One region of the Pseudoalteromonas mucoides genome, then DNA from elsewhere that is predicted to be linked to it. Evidence: predicted binding sites of a transcription regulator. Region 1 holds the regulator's gene; each other region holds the start of a gene.

Region 1 (6,357 bases):
AAAATCAGCATTGAACTTACTAAGCCAGCTGAAACCGTTAATGATCTCGCTCTAGCTTATAGCCCAGGTGTTGCTGAACCTGTGCGTGAAATTGCAGCCGATCCGGCTAATGCTTATAAATACACGGGCAAAGGTAATATGGTGGCTGTTATTACTAATGGTACCGCTATATTAGGCTTAGGTAATCTAGGGCCACTGGCGTCAAAACCAGTAATGGAAGGTAAGGCATTATTATTTAAGCGTTTTGCAGGTCTAGATTCAATTGATATTGAAGTTAAGCATCGTACAACTGAAGATTTCATCAATACGGTGGCTAATATTGCAGATACGTTTGGCGGTATTAATCTTGAAGATATTAAAGCGCCTGAATGTTTTGAAATTGAAAAGGCATTAATTGAGCGTTGCAGTATTCCTGTTTTTCATGATGATCAACACGGTACGGCGATCGTAACTGCTGCGGGTATGATTAATGCGCTTGAAGTACAAGGCAAAAAAATTGAAGATGCGATCATTGTATGTTTAGGCGCTGGTGCAGCTGCTGTAGCATGTATGGAACTACTTATTAAATGTGGCGCTCTGCGTGAGCACATTTACATGCTTGACCGTAAAGGAGTTATTCATACACGTCGCGATGATTTAAATGAACATAAACAACTATTTGCAAATAATACAGATAAACGCACGTTACAAGATGTAATAGCCGATGCAGATGTATTTGTTGGTGTATCAGGTCCGAACTTGTTAGATCCAGAAGATTTAAAGCTAATGGCCGACAAGCCAGTTATTTTTGCATGTTCTAATCCAGACCCTGAGATCGCGCCAGAGCTTGCGCACGGTGCACGTAAAGATCTTATTATGGCGACTGGGCGCTCAGATTACCCGAACCAAGTTAATAACGTGCTATGTTTCCCATTTATTTTCCGTGGTGCGCTTGATGTTCGTGCAAGCCAAATCAACGATGAAATGAAAATTGCAGCAGTGGATGCCATTCGTAGTATTGCTAAAGAGCCAGTACCTGCAGAAGTATTAAAAGCAGCGGGTGTTGATTCTCTTGAATTTGGCCCTGAGTATATTATTCCAAAACCAATGGATCCGCGTTTGCTGCCACGTATTGCCAAAGCGGTAGCGCAAGCGGCTATTGATTCAGGTGTTGCGCAAATCGATATGCCTGAAAATTATATGGCTTAGCCGAAACGATCAAGCAATAAAAAACCTCAGCAATGTTAGTTGCTGAGGTTTTTTTGTATCCAATTCCTGAAGGCAGGAATGCAAACCGTAACTTAATCTTCGTTAAGTACAGGTACTTCAAGTCCCATTTCGAGCATGATTTTCTTCACTTCTTCAGGCACTTTCTCAGGGTTGTCTTTACGCAAGTCTTCATCGTTTGGCAGCGGTTGCCCAGTAAAAGCGTGTAAAAATGCTTCACAAAGTAGTTCGCTGTTAGTTGCGTGTCGTAGGTTGTTTATTTGACGGCGGGTGCGCTCGTCAGTTAACACTTTTAGCACGTTAAGTGGGATAGACACGGTGATCTTTTTCACTTGTTCTGATTTTTTACCGTGTTCTGCGTATGGGTGAATATATTCACCGTTCCATTTAGCCATAAGAAGTATCGTTGCCTCAGGTTGTTAGTTGTTTGCATAGCCTATTTGCTTTGCAAAGATGCGGAAATTCTATCGTTTTAAAAAAGATAGTCAAACACTTGTTATTTAGCCATCTAGCGAGCTAAATATCTTTACCGCTAATAATACCCTGGTTACACCACAAATGTTTTGACTTATGGGGACTGATCCTCTAACCTTTTAGACGTCTAAACATCCATTTATTGTAGGTGACGTTATGAGTCAAAAGAACAAAGCAACTATCGCGGTACGAAATGGTATCGATGCTGATAAACATCATGGTGCTGTTGTACCGCCTCTTCATTTATCAACAACCTATTCATTTGCTGATTTTGATACTAAACGCCAATACGATTATGGCCGCAGTGGAAACCCAAATCGCGATATATTAGCTGAAACCTTGGCCGAGCTTGAAGGGGGCGCCAAGGGGATCATTACAGCCACTGGTATGTCGGCAGTACATTTAGCGACTCAACTACTCAATAGCGATGATACTTTAGTTATTCCTCACGATTGTTATGGCGGTAGCTACCGTTTATTTACCTCTCTTGAAAAGCGTGGGTTATTAAAGTTAGTGGTTTTAGATTTAACGAAAACCGAAAACCATGAAAAAATTCTTGAAATTAAACCTAAGCTAATTTGGATTGAAACACCGAGCAACCCTATTTTACGGCTGACCGATATTAAAGCAATTACCACTATTGCTAAACAATGTGGTGCACTTGTTGGCGCAGATAACACATTTTTATCGCCGGCTTTACAAAATCCAATCGAATTTGGTGTCGATATTGTGGTGCATTCAACGACTAAATATATTAATGGTCACTCAGATGTTGTGGGTGGCGCCGTGATTGCTGCAACCCAAGAGTTAGGTGATGAGCTTGCGTGGTGGGCAAATAATATTGGTATTACCGGTGCGCCGTTTGATAGCTACTTAACTTTACGTGGCTTGCGTACGTTAAATGTGCGTTTGCGTCAGCACCAAGAAAATGCGTTTATCATAGCGCAATATCTAGAAGACTCTCCTTATGTAAGCCAAGTTTATTATCCTGGTCTTGAGTCACATCCACAGCATGAGTTGGCTAAAGTACAGCAGCGTGGTTTTGGTGGCATGGTGAGTTTTGATATTAAGGGTGATGTAAATGATGCGGCAGCATTTTTAACGAGTCTTAAAGAATTTAGTTTAGCTGAGTCACTGGGCGGCGTTGAGAGTTTAATTTGTCATCCAGCTACTATGACGCATGCCGGAATGGATGCAACTGCACGCCTTGAGGCTGGTGTGGGTGACACGCTAATTCGTATTTCTGTTGGTATTGAAGATGTTAAAGACTTAGTGGCTGATTTAGAACGTGTGTTTAATAAAGTAAAGCCTGGTCAGGGTGGTCAAAGTGAGCAACTTGTTGCACAACAAGCCACAGCTAAACAACAAGATCAGCAATCAAGCTCATTTAAACTAACGCCAGCACATACGGCATTGTGGTAACAATATGGTTAATATAGTACATAAATTTGGTGGTTCGAGCTTAAGTTCACCAGAGCGCTATCAAGCAGTCGCGAATATCATTTTAGCGAATAGCGAAGTGGGTGATTGTGTTGTGGTTTCAGCCGCAGGTAAAACAACCAATACCTTGGTTAAATTGTGGCAAAGTTACCAGCAGGATGACCTGCAAGCTGTTAGCGACATTTTATTATTGTTAGATAATCACCAGCGAACCTTGATTGAGCAATTATTAACGGCACAAGCCAAGCAGCAGGCCCTTAGCTTATTGCAACAAGAATTGGCACAATTAGCCGAACAAGCCAAGCAGCAAACCTTAGCGGAGTCAGCTTTACTTGCTCATGGTGAAGTGTGGTCGGCGAGATTACTTGCAAGCTATTTACAGCAATTAGGTTTAGCTGCAAAAGATATTGATGCGCGTCAGCTTTTTACCTTAAACGATGGGCAGTTATTGCATCAAAAGAATCAACAAGCTTGTATAGATTTGATAAGCAAGCAGCATGTTAATGTGGTTACCGGCTTTATTGCCAGTGACTGCCATGGTGATACAGTTACCCTTGGACGTAATGGCAGTGATTACAGTGCCACACTCTTAGGTAGTTATTGTCATGCCCAGCAAGTGTCTATTTGGACCGATACTCAAGGTGTATTTAGTACTGACCCTCGTAAGGTAAATAAGGCGCTTAAGTATTCAAAAGTGTGTCGTGGCCAAGCCAATTTATTAGCCCGATTAGGTAATCCTGTTTTACATGCTAAAACATTATCACCGTTAAAAAATACTGATATAAAGCTGGTTGTACGCAGCAGTTTTGATACTGAAGCTAGTGCCACTGAAATAGTTAAAGAAGGTTATAGTAAAGCTAAGCGTTTTATCACCACGCTAGAAAACATTGATTTATTACGTGTGGATCAACTCAATGCAGGTGAAGTAGGGCAACTGAGTCAGCTTATTCAACATAGCTTGCACCATTTTGTTAAGCAGGGCGATACTTACTTATTAGTGCCAGGTAGTGCGACTCACCAAGTTGTGAGCCAGTTACAAGGGCGTGCTAACATTGTTGAGTCAAACTTACATGGCTGCGCGATTGTTGCGCCAAGTAATGATATAGCTCATTTATCTTTACAGGCTTCCTCGCTGCTTAGTGAACAAAGTTTAGCACCACGTTTTAGCCACCAAGATACTGATTATGCTTTGCTATTAACCGATCAAGTAATTGATAGTGATGTATTAACGTTATTACACGACAAGTTAATCAACAAAGGCCAAGAGCTTGCGGTGATCATTGCAGGCTTAGGTAATGTTGGCGAAGTGTTTATTTCACAGCTTTCACAACAGCTAAATCGCTTAGAGCAGCATTTTAGTGTGAAGTTAGTGGGTTTAGTACGTTCTCAGCAAATGTTATTCAGCCCAAGCGGTATTAGCCTGGAGCAATGGCAAACACAATGGGATAACGAAGCTGCTGATTATCAGCAAGCGGATTTATTAACGCATATAAGTGAACTTGATTACGAACATAAAGTGGTGATTGATATTACCGCCAGTGAATCATTTAGTTTACTTTATCCTGACTTTGTTAATTTAGACTGTCATTTGATCAGTGCTAATAAATATGCAGGTACGGCTGATAATAATTGGTATCAAGCATTACGCCACAATTTAGCTGAGCGTAATTTATTATGGCGCTATAACACGTCTGTTGGCGCTGGGTTACCGATTAACTTTGCTTTAGCTGATTTACAAAATAGCGGCGACAAAATCACGCGTATTGAAGGGGTGTTCTCTGGTACGTTATCCTGGTTGTGTAGTAGCTATGATGGTAGTGTGCCATTTTCAGATTTAGTATTACAAGCGCAGAAAATGGGTTTTACAGAGCCTGATCCGCGTGAAGACTTATCTGGCCGTGATATGCAGCGCAAGTTGCTTATTCTAGCGCGTGAGTTAGGTTTAACCTTAGAGTTAGATGATATTGACTTAACAGCACTGATGCCTGAGCAATTAGCACAAGGCGATTGGCAGTCATTTTTAGATAACAAACAACAGTTAGACAGCTTTATTGCTGACAAGGCCAAGCAGGCGAGCGAGCAGGGTAAAGTGTTGCGCTATACTGGCGCTTTGTCACTTACTGATAATAAAGTCACAGCGCAAGTTGGGCTGGCGTTTGCCACTCAAGGCGATGCGTTAGCTAATTTAACTCCGGGCGATAATATCTTTGTGATAAACAGCCAGTGGTATAGTGACAATGCTTTGGTAATACAAGGCCCAGGTGCAGGTAAAGAGGTCACTGCAGCAGGCGTGCATTCGGATTTATATTGGTTAATACAAAATCTAAAGTAAAAAACATATAACAAAAAAGCGCCAATGTTGGCGCTTTTTTGTAGCAGCGATTTTATATCGCGTTTCTATATATTAGCGATTTTAAATCACCATGATTAAAATAGCTCTTCTTCAGTTTTAGTCTCTTCTTCAAATACATCTTCAACGTGTTGCATTACATATTTTGTAGGGGCTGTGCCTTTTTCAAAATACTCAAAGCGACTCGTGTAATCGTTCTTTTGGCTGAGTAGTCCTGTAGCTAAGTCTATACGAATTGACACTAGCCCTTCTGGTGGCTCTATTGGGGCTTCTGGCTGGTCTTTAAGCGCTTCACGCATAAAATCAACCCACGCAGGTTGAGCGGTTTTAGCACCTGATTCAGCGCCCGTGATTTGAGATTTACTCAGGTTGCTATTATAGGTAGAGCGACCCAGAGGATTGCCCGGATTATCAAAGCCCACCCAAACTGAAGTCATCACATTACGATTAAAGCCGCTAAACCAAGTATCTACTGAGTCGTTGGTGGTCCCTGTTTTACCAGATAAATCACGACGCTCTAATGCTTGTGCTCGCCATCCAGTGCCACTCCAGCCTGTTTTATGGGCCCAGCTACCGCCACCCCACACAGCACTGTGCATAGCATCAGCAATTAAGAATGCATTTTGCTTCGAAATAATGCGTGGAGCACACTGTATTGCCGGTTCAGCTTGCTGGGTTGAGTTATCAAAAGGGCTAGCACTTGGCTGTTCTGGGCTGTTAATAGATGCTAATTCATCAGTAGGTACTTCATCAGCATCACAAGCGAGCTGTGGTTGCGTCTTAAATAACACATTGCCAGCAGAATCTTGAATTTCACTGATAAAGTAAGGGGTAATTAAATGACCACCATTAGCAAATGCACTCATACCTCGAGCAAGTTCAAGTGG
Region 2 (6,357 bases), on a different contig from region 1:
CACATATTCTTGTAGAGTTTGTTCACCCTAGCGGTGGTGTCTGGCCGGAAGTAGAATTTACTCTTAGCTTCGATTCAAAAGATGTACCTAAAAATCAATCCAAAACTATAGAGTCAGTTGTTTTGGTTGCGGATAGGGGGGGCGCAGCACAGTATGAATATAGCTTTCCAAAGTTAAAAAGAAATAACACTGCATGGGTGTCGGTTGAGTTACAGTCAATGACTTGGTCTAAGCCTGTACTTGGTTGCGATACAGATGCCTAACAAAAATAGTAACAGGAACGGTTTTAAGCTGCTTCCGCTTCGCTCCATCAACTTAAAGCACGTCCTGTTCTACAGGCGTTGAGGCTGTGGGGTTACCCTTTTTAGGGACTTAACTTCCTAATTTGGATTGTTCGCTTTTTAACCTTGAATCCACTGGGTGACTGTGATCTAATAGATATTATTCACCCACGGTAAACTGTTATGGCCCACTACAAGCCTGACTTATCCTGCCAAAACAAATTCATTCCTATCAATTCTACAAGGGCCCTTGCTTCCAAGCGGCAACTTTGGGGCTGGTGATACCACATGCTATAGCAAGTCGGGATTAGAATCTGTATTACTCTTAAGTGCAGCGTTTCTTAACCTCTTTGTGAATAATTCACTAAGTTTGTTGCACAAAGAGAAGGAAACGAAACTAAATACTTTAGCTGGCTTATTCTATGTCGCTTATCATCATTGCCCGAAGCCCGAAGCCCGAAGCCCGAAGCCCGAAGCCCGAAGCCCGAACTTAAGCTATTTGCTTCTCAGCTAGATTCAATTCCATTGTCGCTTTTAATAAACGATAAAGGTTAATTGATGCATCAATCTCTTCTTTACGGTTGGTTAAACTTTCAATGTTTAAACCCAGAGGCACATCTAAATGGGCGCAGCTTTGCAAAATAAGATCTAGGTTTTCACGGCAAATACGCACTGATTCGCTCAATGGCTTTTCAGAGTCAAGCATGCGCCATTTGGTTGCCTCAGGCACTGAAATACCTAGCCACTGCATAAACTCAAGTGTTTTTTCACTGCCACACGGAGTGAACGTTAAGATGATACGATTAGGCTTAATGCCTTGTGCTTTGCAGCTTCGCGCATAGCTGGTGATCAAATCAATGGTATCTTGTGCATTGTAAACGGCTTGCGATATAAAAAACTGACAGCCCTGTGCGGTTTTCTCAAGTAGACGCTCATGTTCGTTACGCTTGCTAGCATGGCGCTCAGCGATAGTTACGCCACCTAAAAAGAAATCATCGGCTTGCTTAGCAAGCGTTTTGTATGCATTTGGTAAGCTTAGTTTGATATCGCCATCTGATGAGGGACTACCAACGAGTACCAAGTTTTTTAGATCAAAATCATTTTTAGTTTCGTCAAGCCACTGGTTAAATTCAGCTTCACCGCGCTGGGCAACACTCTTATAGGTGATTACATCTTGGCGTGATAATTGACGTAACAAGCGGCTGTATTCACGAGGATCAACGGTTTGCTTAAATGGAAAAGGGCGAGGCTTGGCGGTACGGCTACTTTCGTCTTGGATGTCGTAGATTACAACGCCATCATATTCAATTTCGTGTAAGCGGCCTAACAGCTTTTGTGCAATGGTTTCTAATTGGGCTTTATCGGTACCAATACGCGGTGGTGTGGTGCCAATTAAGTAAACACCCTGATTGGTGTCTTCAATTTTCTCTTGTAATGATAAAGCCATAATCCTCATTCCAGCCAATTAACGTTCTATGCTTAGTAATATAGCAGCCATTTAGACGTCTAGATAGATTTTTTTATTGAAACTTTCTCAATCTATATGAATTTACTTCATGTTCATTTGGTTTTTAGGTACGGAAAATACACAACTGTTTACATAAATCATTGGCTTTGGGGTCTTATATTGGTTCGTTTTATTGCATAATCATTAATGTAAAAAATTTTATAACTAAAAAAATATTCAACTAACAAGGGATAACAATGAAATTTAAACTATTAGCGACAAGCCTCGCAGTAACGCTTGCATTGAGCGGCTGTGTTAGCAATAAAAGTACAACCACGATTAAAGACGTGGAAATAGAACAAAACTCTGTAGCAAGCGCCGATAGTCGTGTGTTCTCACAAGACTATGTACTCGAGGAGCTTGATAACGGTTTACGTGTAATGGTGGTTAAAACCGACTACCCAGATGTAGTTTCATTGCAAATCCCAGTATCTGTTGGATCTAGAAATGAAGTTGAAGAGGGTAAAACCGGCTTTGCTCATTTTTTTGAACACATGATGTTTAAAGGTTCAGAAAAGTTCCCGCAGGATGTCTATTCAGATATCTTGAAAAACTCAGGGGTAGATAACCGCGCATATACCACTAACGACTACACTAATTATCACTTAAATTTTTCCAAGCAACACCTTGATAAAGTACTTGAGATTGAAGCTGATATTTTTCAAAACTTAAAGTATTCAGAAGAGCAGTTTCGTACTGAAGCGCTAACAGTAAAAGGTGAATACCTTAAAAATAATGCTAGCCCAATTCGTAAGTTACTTTCAGCTGTGCGTAATGAAGCTTTTGACAAGCACACATATAAACACACCACTATGGGCTTTTTTGAAGACATTGAAGCTATGCCAGATCAAATGGCGTACGGCAAAGAGTTTTTTGACAAATTCTATAAGCCTGAATATGTATCGCTTGTGATTGTAGGTGATGTTGACCCACAAGAAACCATGGCTATGGTTAAGAAGCATTGGGGTAAGTGGCAAAAAGGCAACTATGTTGCTGACATTCCAACAGAACCAAAACAACAAGCTGCTAAGTACGTGCATGAACAAAATGAAGGCTTACCAGGGCATTGGTTGCTAGTGTCATACAAGGGCGCAGCTTGGGAGCCTGAGAAAAAAGACCGTGCCGCGCTTGATTTGCTGTCGCAGCTTTATTTTTCAAATAACTCTGAGTTGTATCAAGAGCTAGTGGTTGATAAACAAATTGCCAGCCAAATGTTTACCTACAACCCAGACACTAAAGATCCTGGCCTGCTTCATGTATTTGTAAAAGTAGAAAACGAAGAGGATTTAGCCAAAGCACGTGATGCAATCAATAGCACTTATGCAAAAGCGCGTACGGAGCTTGTGGATAGTCAAAAATTAGCTGATTTAAAATCAAACTTAAAGTATAGCTTTATTAATGGCTTAGATTCATCCCAAGCAATTGCTTCAACCCTTGCAAGCTACATGCATTTTGAGCGTGATCCTGAGGTCGTTAATCAATTATATGCCACGGCAGACAGCATCACCGCAAAAGATATTCAAGACATTGCTAATAAGTATTTTGTTGATAGCAGTCGTACTACGGTGACTATGTCGTCGCTTGATAAAGTAGCAGGCTTTGAGCAAGAAGTTGATTTAAATACGCTTGTTGCGAGTAAACAAACGGTCAAAGAGCGTCATTTTAATATACTAGATAAAACTAATAGCTCACCGCTGATTGATGTTAATTGGTTATTCCATACCGGTGCGGCCGCTGATCCTAAAGGTCAAAAGGGCGTAGCAGCACTTACAGCTGCAATGCTGGCTCAAGGTGGCTCAGAATCTAAGAGTTACAATGATATCAAAAAAGCACTTTATCCATTAGCGGGCAGCTTTGGTTATCAGTTAGATAAAGAAATGATCTCGTTACAAGGGCGTGTGCATAAAGATAATGCAGCTCAGTGGTATGCGCTAGTTAGTAAGCAGTTACTTAATCCAGGCTTCAGAGAAGATGACTTTAAACGAGTAAAGAAAGAGGTAATTGATGGTATTAAATCGGGCCTTAAAGCATCTAATGATGAAGAGCTAGGTAAAGAAGTTCTTTATCACAAGCTGTATCAAGGTCACCCTTATGAAAGCTATAACTATGGTGATTTATCTGATCTTGAAGCGCTCACACTTGATGATGTGAAAGCATTTTATGCTAAAGAGTTTACCCAAGCTAAGCTTACTCTTGGTTTAATTGGCGCGGTGCCACAATCACTTAAAGCAACTATGCTCAATGACTTAAGTGATTTACCTAAAGGTGAGAAAAGTCGCTTATCAATTCCTGACGCGCCAGAACTTAAAGGGCATCATGCAACCATTGTTGAAAAGTCGGCACAATCTACCGCTGTCTCATTTGGCTTCCCGATTGATACGATTCGCAGCAGTGAGGACTGGACAGCACTTTGGCTAGTACGTTCATACTTTGGTGAGCACCGTAGTTCTAACGCTTATCTGTATAATCGTATTCGTCAAACACGTGGCATGAACTATGGTGATTATGCTTATATTGAGTATTTCCCGCGTGGTATGTTCCAAACAAAACCAGATGCAAACCTTGGTCGTTCTGAGCAGATATTTCAAGTATGGCTACGCCCACTGCGCTCAAATAATGACGCGCACTTTGCAACACGTACGGCTCTATTTGAACTTGATAAGTTGATCAAAAATGGCATGACAGAAAAAGACTTTGACGCAACGCGTAACTTCTTAATCAACTTTGTGCCGCAAATGGTCGCTAGTCAAAATCGCCAATTGGGCTATGCGCTAGATAGCGAGTTTTATAACACTGACACGTTTGTAAAGTATGTAACGAGCCAGCTTGAAAAGTTAAGCCTTGCTGACGTAAATCGTGTTATAAAAGAAAACTTACAAACAGATGATATCCAGTATGTATTTATAACTGGTGATGGCAAAGATATGCAACAGCGCCTAGCGTCAGAGCAAACATCGCCAATGGTATATAACTCAGAAAAACCAGCTGAACTGGTTGCTGAAGATAAGGTCATTGCTGATTACAAACTAGCAATTCCTTCGAAAAACATTGAAGTACTTGCAGTAGATAAAGTGTTTCAATAAAAGCGATATAAATTAAGCTAATTAAAGTGCCCCATTAATTGGGGCATTTTTATTTGCGATTAGTTATAACTAATAACCAGAACAAATAATCACAGGGTTAACACATCTATGGTGAAATCCGTTAAACTGGCACAAAGCATATTTTGTATTAACTTAAGGCCGTCCTATGCGTCATGAAATTTGGCAACAGCTTCGCACTGAAGCGAATGAAGTTGTAACTCGCGAACCTCTTTTAGCAAGTCATGTGTATTCATGTGTGCTTAATCATGAGTGTTTAGGTTCGGCATTAAGCTTTATTGTTGCTAATAAATTATCAGATGCAGTTGTATCGGCTTTTACAATTCGTGAATTGTTTGATCAAGCTTTTGTTGATTGCGATAGAATGCTCACCCATGTTGCCCATGATATCAAAGCGGTTAAAGATAGAGACCCTGCTGCCGATACATACTTAACAGTGATATTAAACTTAAAGGGTTTTCATGCCATTCAAGCTCATAGACTCGCCCATTGCCTTTGGCGTCAAAACCGTAAAGAGCTCGCGCGATTTATTCAAAGCCGTACCTCAGAAGTATTTGGCGTTGATATCCATCCTGCTTGTAAAGTCGGTCATGGTATTATGTTTGACCATGCAACTGGCATAGTGATTGGTGAAACCGCAGTAATCGAAGATAATGTATCAATTTTGCAGTCAGTTACCTTAGGTGGTACAGGTAATGAAAAAGGCGATCGCCACCCTAAAATTCGCGCGGGTGTGCTGATTGGCGCAGGTGCAAAAGTACTCGGTAATATCGAAGTCGGCGAGGGCGCTAGAATAGGTGCCGGTTCAGTTGTACTCAGCCCGGTACCGCCACATACGACAGCTGTCGGCGTACCTGCTAAAATTGTGGGTAAACCAAACTGTCCCTGTCCGGCAGAAAGCATGAATCAAAACTTTTTAGAGGCCGAGCCTGAAAACGAATCGCACACCAGTGCTATGCTGTAAAAGTGACATGTTATAAAGCGTAGTAAAGGAATGACAACGAAATGATAAAAAATAGTCTATGGTCTTTATTGCTCGCTTTTATAGCGGGCGTAACATTAGCCTCAGGCTATTTTTTTCTAACTGCCCCGAGACCTACTCAACAACACACTGACGTAGAGCCCATTCAAACACCCCCTAAATTATCTAGAGAATCTGTTGAGATAGCTCAAATAGACGTTTTACCCAGCGTGAAAGTAGAAAAACAGCCTGTAGATAGCGACCTTGGCTCAGAACACTCTAAAGAGCAGTTACAGCAACAAGTGAAAGAGTTAAAGCAAGCGCTCGCAGTGCAAAAAGCCACAGTGAAAAACTATCAAAAGCAGCTTCGAGCCCCTTCTGATTTTGAGCAAGTACTGCTTGATAAGTTTGAAGAACAAACACGTAATGAAGAGTGGGCTTATCGTACAGAAACAGCTTTAAAAGATTTCTTATTAACCGCTGATTTAACCGTTGCGCCAGAGCTTG
Region 3 (6,357 bases), on a different contig from region 1:
AGGTGAGCGCGGGTAGTTTAGGAAGCTGTTTTTGCTCAAGCTCAGCTGCGTAGCCAAATAAGCTTATGCTTAATAAAAAAAGTGCGAATAAGTATTTCATAGCGGTTAATTTTTAGTATGAAGATACTTAACTAGAAAGGGGGGCGGGTATATTTCTTTCAAAAAATAAAAAGCCCCGCATAAATGCAGGGCTATAAATATGGTTACTATAGAACTTTAACCAATTTTCTTGTATTTAATACGCTTGGGCTGCGCTGCAGCTGCACCGAGGGTTTTCTTTAACCATTCTTCGTATTCGGTGTAGTTACCATCGAAGAAGTTAATTTGGCCTTCATCACGGTAATCAAGAATGTGTGTAGCAATACGGTCTAAGAACCAACGGTCATGCGAGATACACATTACATTACCCGGGAACTCTAAAATTGCATTCTCAAGGGCACGTAATGTTTCCACGTCCAAGTCATTGGTTGGCTCATCCAGTAAGATAACATTGCCGCCAGCTTTTAATAACTTAGCTAAATGTAAACGGTTACGCTCACCACCAGATAGGTCTTTAACAAACTTTTGCTGGTCATTACCTTTAAAGTTAAAGCGGCCTACGTAAGCACGGCTTGGGAATTCAAAGTTACCAATTTTAAGCACATCTTGGCCATCAGCAATTTCTTGGAAAACCGTATTGCTGTCGTCCATGTTGCCACGGAACTGATCAACCGTTGCAAGCTCAACAGTTTCACCAATGGTGATATCGCCGCTATCTGGTTTTTCTTCACCACTTAGCATTTTAAATAGAGTTGATTTACCCGCACCATTGGCACCGATAATACCCACAATAGCGCCCTTAGGCATTGTGAAGTTTAAGTCATCAATGAGTACGCGGTCGCCAAAGCTCTTCTTCAAGTTTTTAACTTCAATTACTTGGTCGCCTAAACGCGGGCCAGGTGGAATAAATAGCTCGTTGGTTTCGTTACGTTTTTGGTAATCAGAGTGCTGTAACTCACTAAACTGTGCCATACGTGCTTTAGACTTAGCTTGACGGCCCTTCGGGTTTGAACGTACCCATTCAAGTTCTTGCGCAATTGACTTTTGACGGGCTTTTTCAGATTTCTGCTCTTGTTGCAAACGCGCGTCTTTTTGTTCAAGCCAAGAAGAGTAGTTACCTTCCCATGGGATACCTTCACCACGGTCAAGCTCTAGAATCCAACCCGCTACGTTATCTAGGAAGTAACGGTCATGGGTTACTGCCACAACGGTGCCTTCGTAATCATGTAAGAAGCGCTCAAGCCATGCAACAGATTCAGCATCTAAGTGGTTAGTAGGCTCATCAAGAATAAGCATATCTGGTTTTTCTAATAATAAACGACAAATCGCGATACGACGACGTTCACCACCAGATAAAACCTCAACTTTAGCATCCCAAGGCGGCAGGCGAAGTGCATCAGCAGCACGTTCTAATACATTATCAATGTTGTGGCCGTCATGGGCTTGAATGATCGCTTCAAGTTGACCTTGCTCTTTAGCTAGTGCGTCAAAATCAGCGTCTTCCATAGCGTATTCGTTATAAACTTCATCAAGACGACTTAATGCGTTTTTAACTTCACTGACCGCTTCTTCAACGGTTTCGCGCACGGTTTTGCTTTCATCGAGTACCGGCTCTTGCGGTAAGTAACCAATTTTAATACCCGGTTGAGGATGTGCTTCACCTTCAAACTCTTGATCAACGCCAGCCATAATACGTAGTAAGCTTGATTTACCCGAGCCGTTTAAGCCAAGTACACCAATTTTTGCGCCAGGGAAAAAATGCAATGAGATATCTTTTAAAATAGTGCGCTTAGGTGGCACTACTTTCGATACTCGACTCATCGAGAAAATAAACTTATCTGGTAAAACCATGGAAAAAGCCTTCGAATTATAAATAAAATTATGATGCTTATTGTAGAGTCTCATAGCCCAAACAGTCAACGAATCAGCAAAGTGAGCCCTGTGTTTTTAAGTAAATAGGCGATATACCAAATTCATTTAGACATCTATACATCTAGAGGTTGAAATTTACTGCTAACCGTTCATAATTAGCTATTGGTTAAAATGATGCTTGGAGTGAATGAATGCCTATTACAGTGAAAGATGAATTGCCTGCAATTGCAAAGCTACGTCAAGAAAATGTCTTTGTAATGCCAAAAACCCGTGCGAAAACGCAAGAAATTCGCCCGATGCGGCTGGCCATCTTAAACTTAATGCCGAATAAAGTAGAAACCGAAGTACAGTTTATTCGCTTATTGGCAAACTCACCACTGCAAGTAAATGTGGAGCTTTTACGCTTAGATACTCACCGTAGCAGCAGTAATTCTGAAGAGCATCTAGACACCTTTTACCGTTATTTCTCAGAAGTAAAAGACAACAACTACGATGCTATGTTAGTTACCGGCGCACCGCTTGCGCATTTAGAATACGACGAGGTCGCTTATTGGGATGAGCTCAAAGTGATACTCGATTGGGCTGAGCAACATGTAACATCAACTTTGTTTTCGTGTTGGGCGGCTCATGCTGGTTTATTTCATCACTACGGGTTAAAGCGCGAATTAAAACCGAAGAAGCTCAGTGGTGTATTTACTCATCATTGTTACTTTGAACATGCCGCGCTTACACGTGGTTTTGATGACACCTTTGTAGTGCCGCATTCTCGTTTTGGTCATATTGATATTGAAAAAATTAACGCCTGTGAAGATATAGTTGTATTGGCAGGTTCTAAGCGAGTAGGTGCTTACTTGCTTAAAAATAAATCAGGCAGTCAGGTGTATATTACAGGTCATCCCGAGTACGATGCTGACACATTAAAAGGTGAATACCAACGCGACCTTGCAAAAAAGCCTGACGCCGCTATGCCTGAAAATTACTTTCCTGATAACAACCCAGATAACGAGCCGTCGAAAACCTGGCAAAGCCATGCCTTTTTGTTATTTTCGAATTGGTTAAATTACTATGTGTATCAAACCACACCTTATGATATTAATCTCGTTAGCCAAGCAGTAAGGACTAACAACTATGCCGAGTAATACAGTGAATAAACATGCAGAACTAACCGAGGCGCTAAAACAGCGAATTTTAATCCTCGACGGCGCTATGGGCACCATGATCCAAGAGCATAAATTAGAAGAAGAAGACTACCGTGGTGAGCGCTTTAAAGACTGGCATGTATTAATTAAAGGCAATAACGACTTGCTAAGCCTGACTCAGCCTAAAATAATTGCTGATATTCATCGAGGCTTTTTAAATGCAGGTGCCGATATTATTGAAACAAACACCTTTAACTCGACCACTGTCTCAATGGAAGATTACGACATGGCGAGTATCAGTCGTGAGGTAAACTTAGAGTCGGCCAAGTTAGCACGCAGTATCTGTGATGAATTTACCGCTAAAAACCCTGAAAAGCCACGTTATGTGGCAGGTGTACTTGGGCCAACGTCAAAAACGTGCTCAATCTCGCCTGATGTAAATGACCCAGGTTATCGTAATATCACCTTTGATAAATTAGTCACGGCCTATGTTGAATCTACCCTTGCTTTAATGGAAGGCGGCGCTGATTTAATTTTGATTGAAACGATTTTTGATACCTTAAACGCCAAAGCGGCCTCGTTCGCTGTTGAAGAAGCATTTGAACAAGCAGGGCGTACATTACCAGTGATGATCTCAGGCACTATTACTGATGCATCAGGGCGTACGCTTTCAGGCCAAACTACCGAAGCGTTTTATAATTCAATTCGCCATATTAAGCCTATTTCTATCGGCTTAAACTGCGCACTTGGCCCTGATTTATTACGCCAATACGTTGAAGAGTTGTCTCGAGTTTGCGAAACTTTTGTATCTGTTCATCCTAACGCGGGTTTACCGAATGAGTTTGGTGAATACGACTTAGAAGCGCCTGAAATGGCTGTTGAGATCATTGATTGGGGCAAATCGGGTTTTATTAATATTGTTGGCGGTTGCTGTGGTACAACGCCTGCTCATATTAAAGCGTTTGCTAAAGGCCTTGAAGAGGTTAAACCTCGTGTATTACCTGAGCTTGAAGTGCGGATGCGCTTATCTGGCCTTGAAGCGTGTAACTTAAATTAGGAAACCGACATGACACAACAAATTGCAGTATTTACTAACGTCGGTGAGCGTACCAATGTAACCGGCTCAGCCATGTTCAAACGATTGATCATGGAAGAAGACTATGAAACCGCCCTTAATGTTGCCCGCGAACAAGTTGAAAATGGCGCACAGGTAATTGATATCAACATGGACGAAGCCATGCTGGACTCAAAAGCCGCGATGGTGAAGTTTTTAAACTTAATTGCCTCAGAGCCTGATATTTCTAAAGTACCTATCATGGTTGATTCCTCTAAATGGGAAGTGATCGAAGCGGGCTTAAAATGTATTCAAGGCAAGGCGATTGTTAACTCAATCTCATTAAAAGAAGGCGAAGAGCCGTTTAAACGCCAAGCTAAAATTATTAAACGCTTTGGCGCTGCAGCTGTTGTTATGGCATTTGATACCGATGGTCAAGCCGACACCGCAGATCGTAAGTTTGAAATATGTGAGCGCAGCTACCGTATTTTAGTTGATGAAATAGGCTTCCCACCGGAAGATATTATTTTCGACCCAAATATATTTGCTGTTGCGACAGGTATTGAAGAGCACGATAACTACGCTGTTGAATTTATTGAAGGCACTCGGCGTATCAAACAAAACCTACCGTACTGTAAGGTATCGGGTGGGGTGTCTAATGTATCATTTTCGTTCCGAGGTAATAACCCTGTTCGTGAAGCGATTCACTCGGTGTTTTTATACCATGCTATAAAAGCGGGCATGGATATGGGTATAGTCAACGCAGGGCAACTTGCCGTTTATGATGATATACCAGATGAGCTACGTAAAGCCGTTGAAGATGTTATTTTAAATACTGACTCTGGTGCCGGTGAGCGTTTAGTAGAACTTGCGCCTAAGTTCTCAGGTATGGCACAAGCTGAACGTGTTGAAGATTTAGAATGGCGTACTTGGCCTGTTGAAAAACGCCTTGAGCATGCGCTTGTAAAAGGTATTACAGAATACATCGACGAAGACACCGAAGAGTGCCGCGCGGCTGCCGATAAACCCATTCACGTTATTGAAGGGCCATTAATGGATGGCATGAACGTGGTAGGTGATTTATTTGGCGCAGGTAAAATGTTTTTACCGCAAGTAGTAAAATCAGCGCGAGTAATGAAGCGTGCTGTGGCGTACCTTGACCCATTCATTGAAGCTGAAAAAGAAGAAGGCGCTACCAATGGTAAAATAGTCATGGCAACGGTAAAAGGTGACGTACACGACATTGGTAAAAACATTGTGGGCGTTGTTCTGCAGTGTAATAACTACGAAGTAATTGATTTAGGTGTAATGGTACCGGCAGAAAAAATACTGCAAACAGCCATTGATGAAAAAGCCGATGTGATTGGGCTTTCTGGCCTTATTACGCCGTCACTTGATGAAATGGTACACGTTGCTAAAGAGATGACACGCCGTGGTTTTGAACTGCCGTTATTAATTGGTGGTGCGACAACATCCAAAGCGCATACAGCTGTAAAAATTGAGCCACAATATGACAAAGGTGTGGTATACGTAAATAACGCTAGCCGTGCCGTAGGCGTGGTTTCAAACTTGTTATCAAAAGAGCTAAAACCCGCCTTTTTAGAAAAAACCAAAGCTGAATATGTAAAAGTACGAGAGCAGCAAGCACGTAAAAAGCCGCGCTCAAAACCGGTGACTATTCAACGTGCTCGTGATAACGCAGCCCAACTTGATTGGGATAACTACACACCGCCGGTGCCAAAAAAGCTGGGTGTGACTGAGTTTAAAAATGTATCGATTGCGACATTACGTAAATACATCGACTGGACGCCTTATTTCATGACCTGGTCAATCGCGGGGAAATACCCGCGTATAATGACTGATGAAGTCGTTGGCGAGCAGGCTCAAAGCTTATTTAAAGACGCAAACGACATGCTCGACGAGCTTGAACAATCAGGCAGCTTGCAACCGCTTGGAGTCATTGGTTTATTCCCTGCTAACCGCGTAGGCGATGACATTGAAATCTACACCGACGAAAGCCGCTCTGAGGTTTTAACCACGTCGTGCCATTTACGTCAGCAAACCGAAAAAACCGACTTTGCAAACTACTGTTTAGCCGATTACATCGCGCCAAAAGGCACACCTGATTACTTCGGTGCGTTTGCGGTTACTGGTGGCCTTGAAGAAGACGACCTAGCGGATGCCTTTGACGCTAAACAAGATGACTATAATAAAATTATGGTCAAAGCGGTGGCCGATAGACTCGCTGAAGCA

Evidence for each region. Region 1 encodes MetJ, which represses methionine synthesis genes. Its sites were predicted from a motif close to TAGACGTCTAGACGTCTA; they were not measured.
Region 2: the regulator MetJ is predicted to act here: its motif matches at 1,773-1,790, upstream of AAEU30_RS18720 (methylenetetrahydrofolate reductase).
Region 3: the regulator MetJ is predicted to act here: its motif matches at 2,018-2,035, upstream of AAEU30_RS07875 (homoserine O-succinyltransferase).

Annotation. Positions count from the first base shown of each region.
Region 1 covers NZ_JBMMUC010000013.1:53,257-59,613, reverse strand. Annotated here, with positions in the region: gene AAEU30_RS14740 (malic enzyme-like NAD(P)-binding protein) at 1-1,188, shown strand, start outside; gene metJ (met regulon transcriptional regulator MetJ) at 1,281-1,601, opposite strand; gene metB (cystathionine gamma-synthase) at 1,837-3,102, shown strand; gene metL (bifunctional aspartate kinase/homoserine dehydrogenase II) at 3,107-5,452, shown strand; gene AAEU30_RS14720 (penicillin-binding protein 1A) at 5,548-6,357, opposite strand, start outside.
Region 2 covers NZ_JBMMUC010000020.1:16,801-23,157, forward strand. Annotated here, with positions in the region: gene AAEU30_RS18715 (hypothetical protein) at 1-263, shown strand, start outside; gene AAEU30_RS18720 (methylenetetrahydrofolate reductase) at 772-1,728, opposite strand; gene AAEU30_RS18725 (M16 family metallopeptidase) at 1,986-4,871, shown strand; gene cysE (serine O-acetyltransferase) at 5,038-5,853, shown strand; gene AAEU30_RS18735 (hypothetical protein) at 5,895-6,357, shown strand, end outside.
Region 3 covers NZ_JBMMUC010000005.1:216,370-222,726, forward strand. Annotated here, with positions in the region: gene AAEU30_RS07865 (TlpA disulfide reductase family protein) at 1-100, opposite strand, end outside; gene ettA (energy-dependent translational throttle protein EttA) at 217-1,890, opposite strand; gene AAEU30_RS07875 (homoserine O-succinyltransferase) at 2,103-3,050, shown strand; gene AAEU30_RS07880 (homocysteine S-methyltransferase family protein) at 3,040-4,107, shown strand; gene metH (methionine synthase) at 4,117-6,357, shown strand, end outside.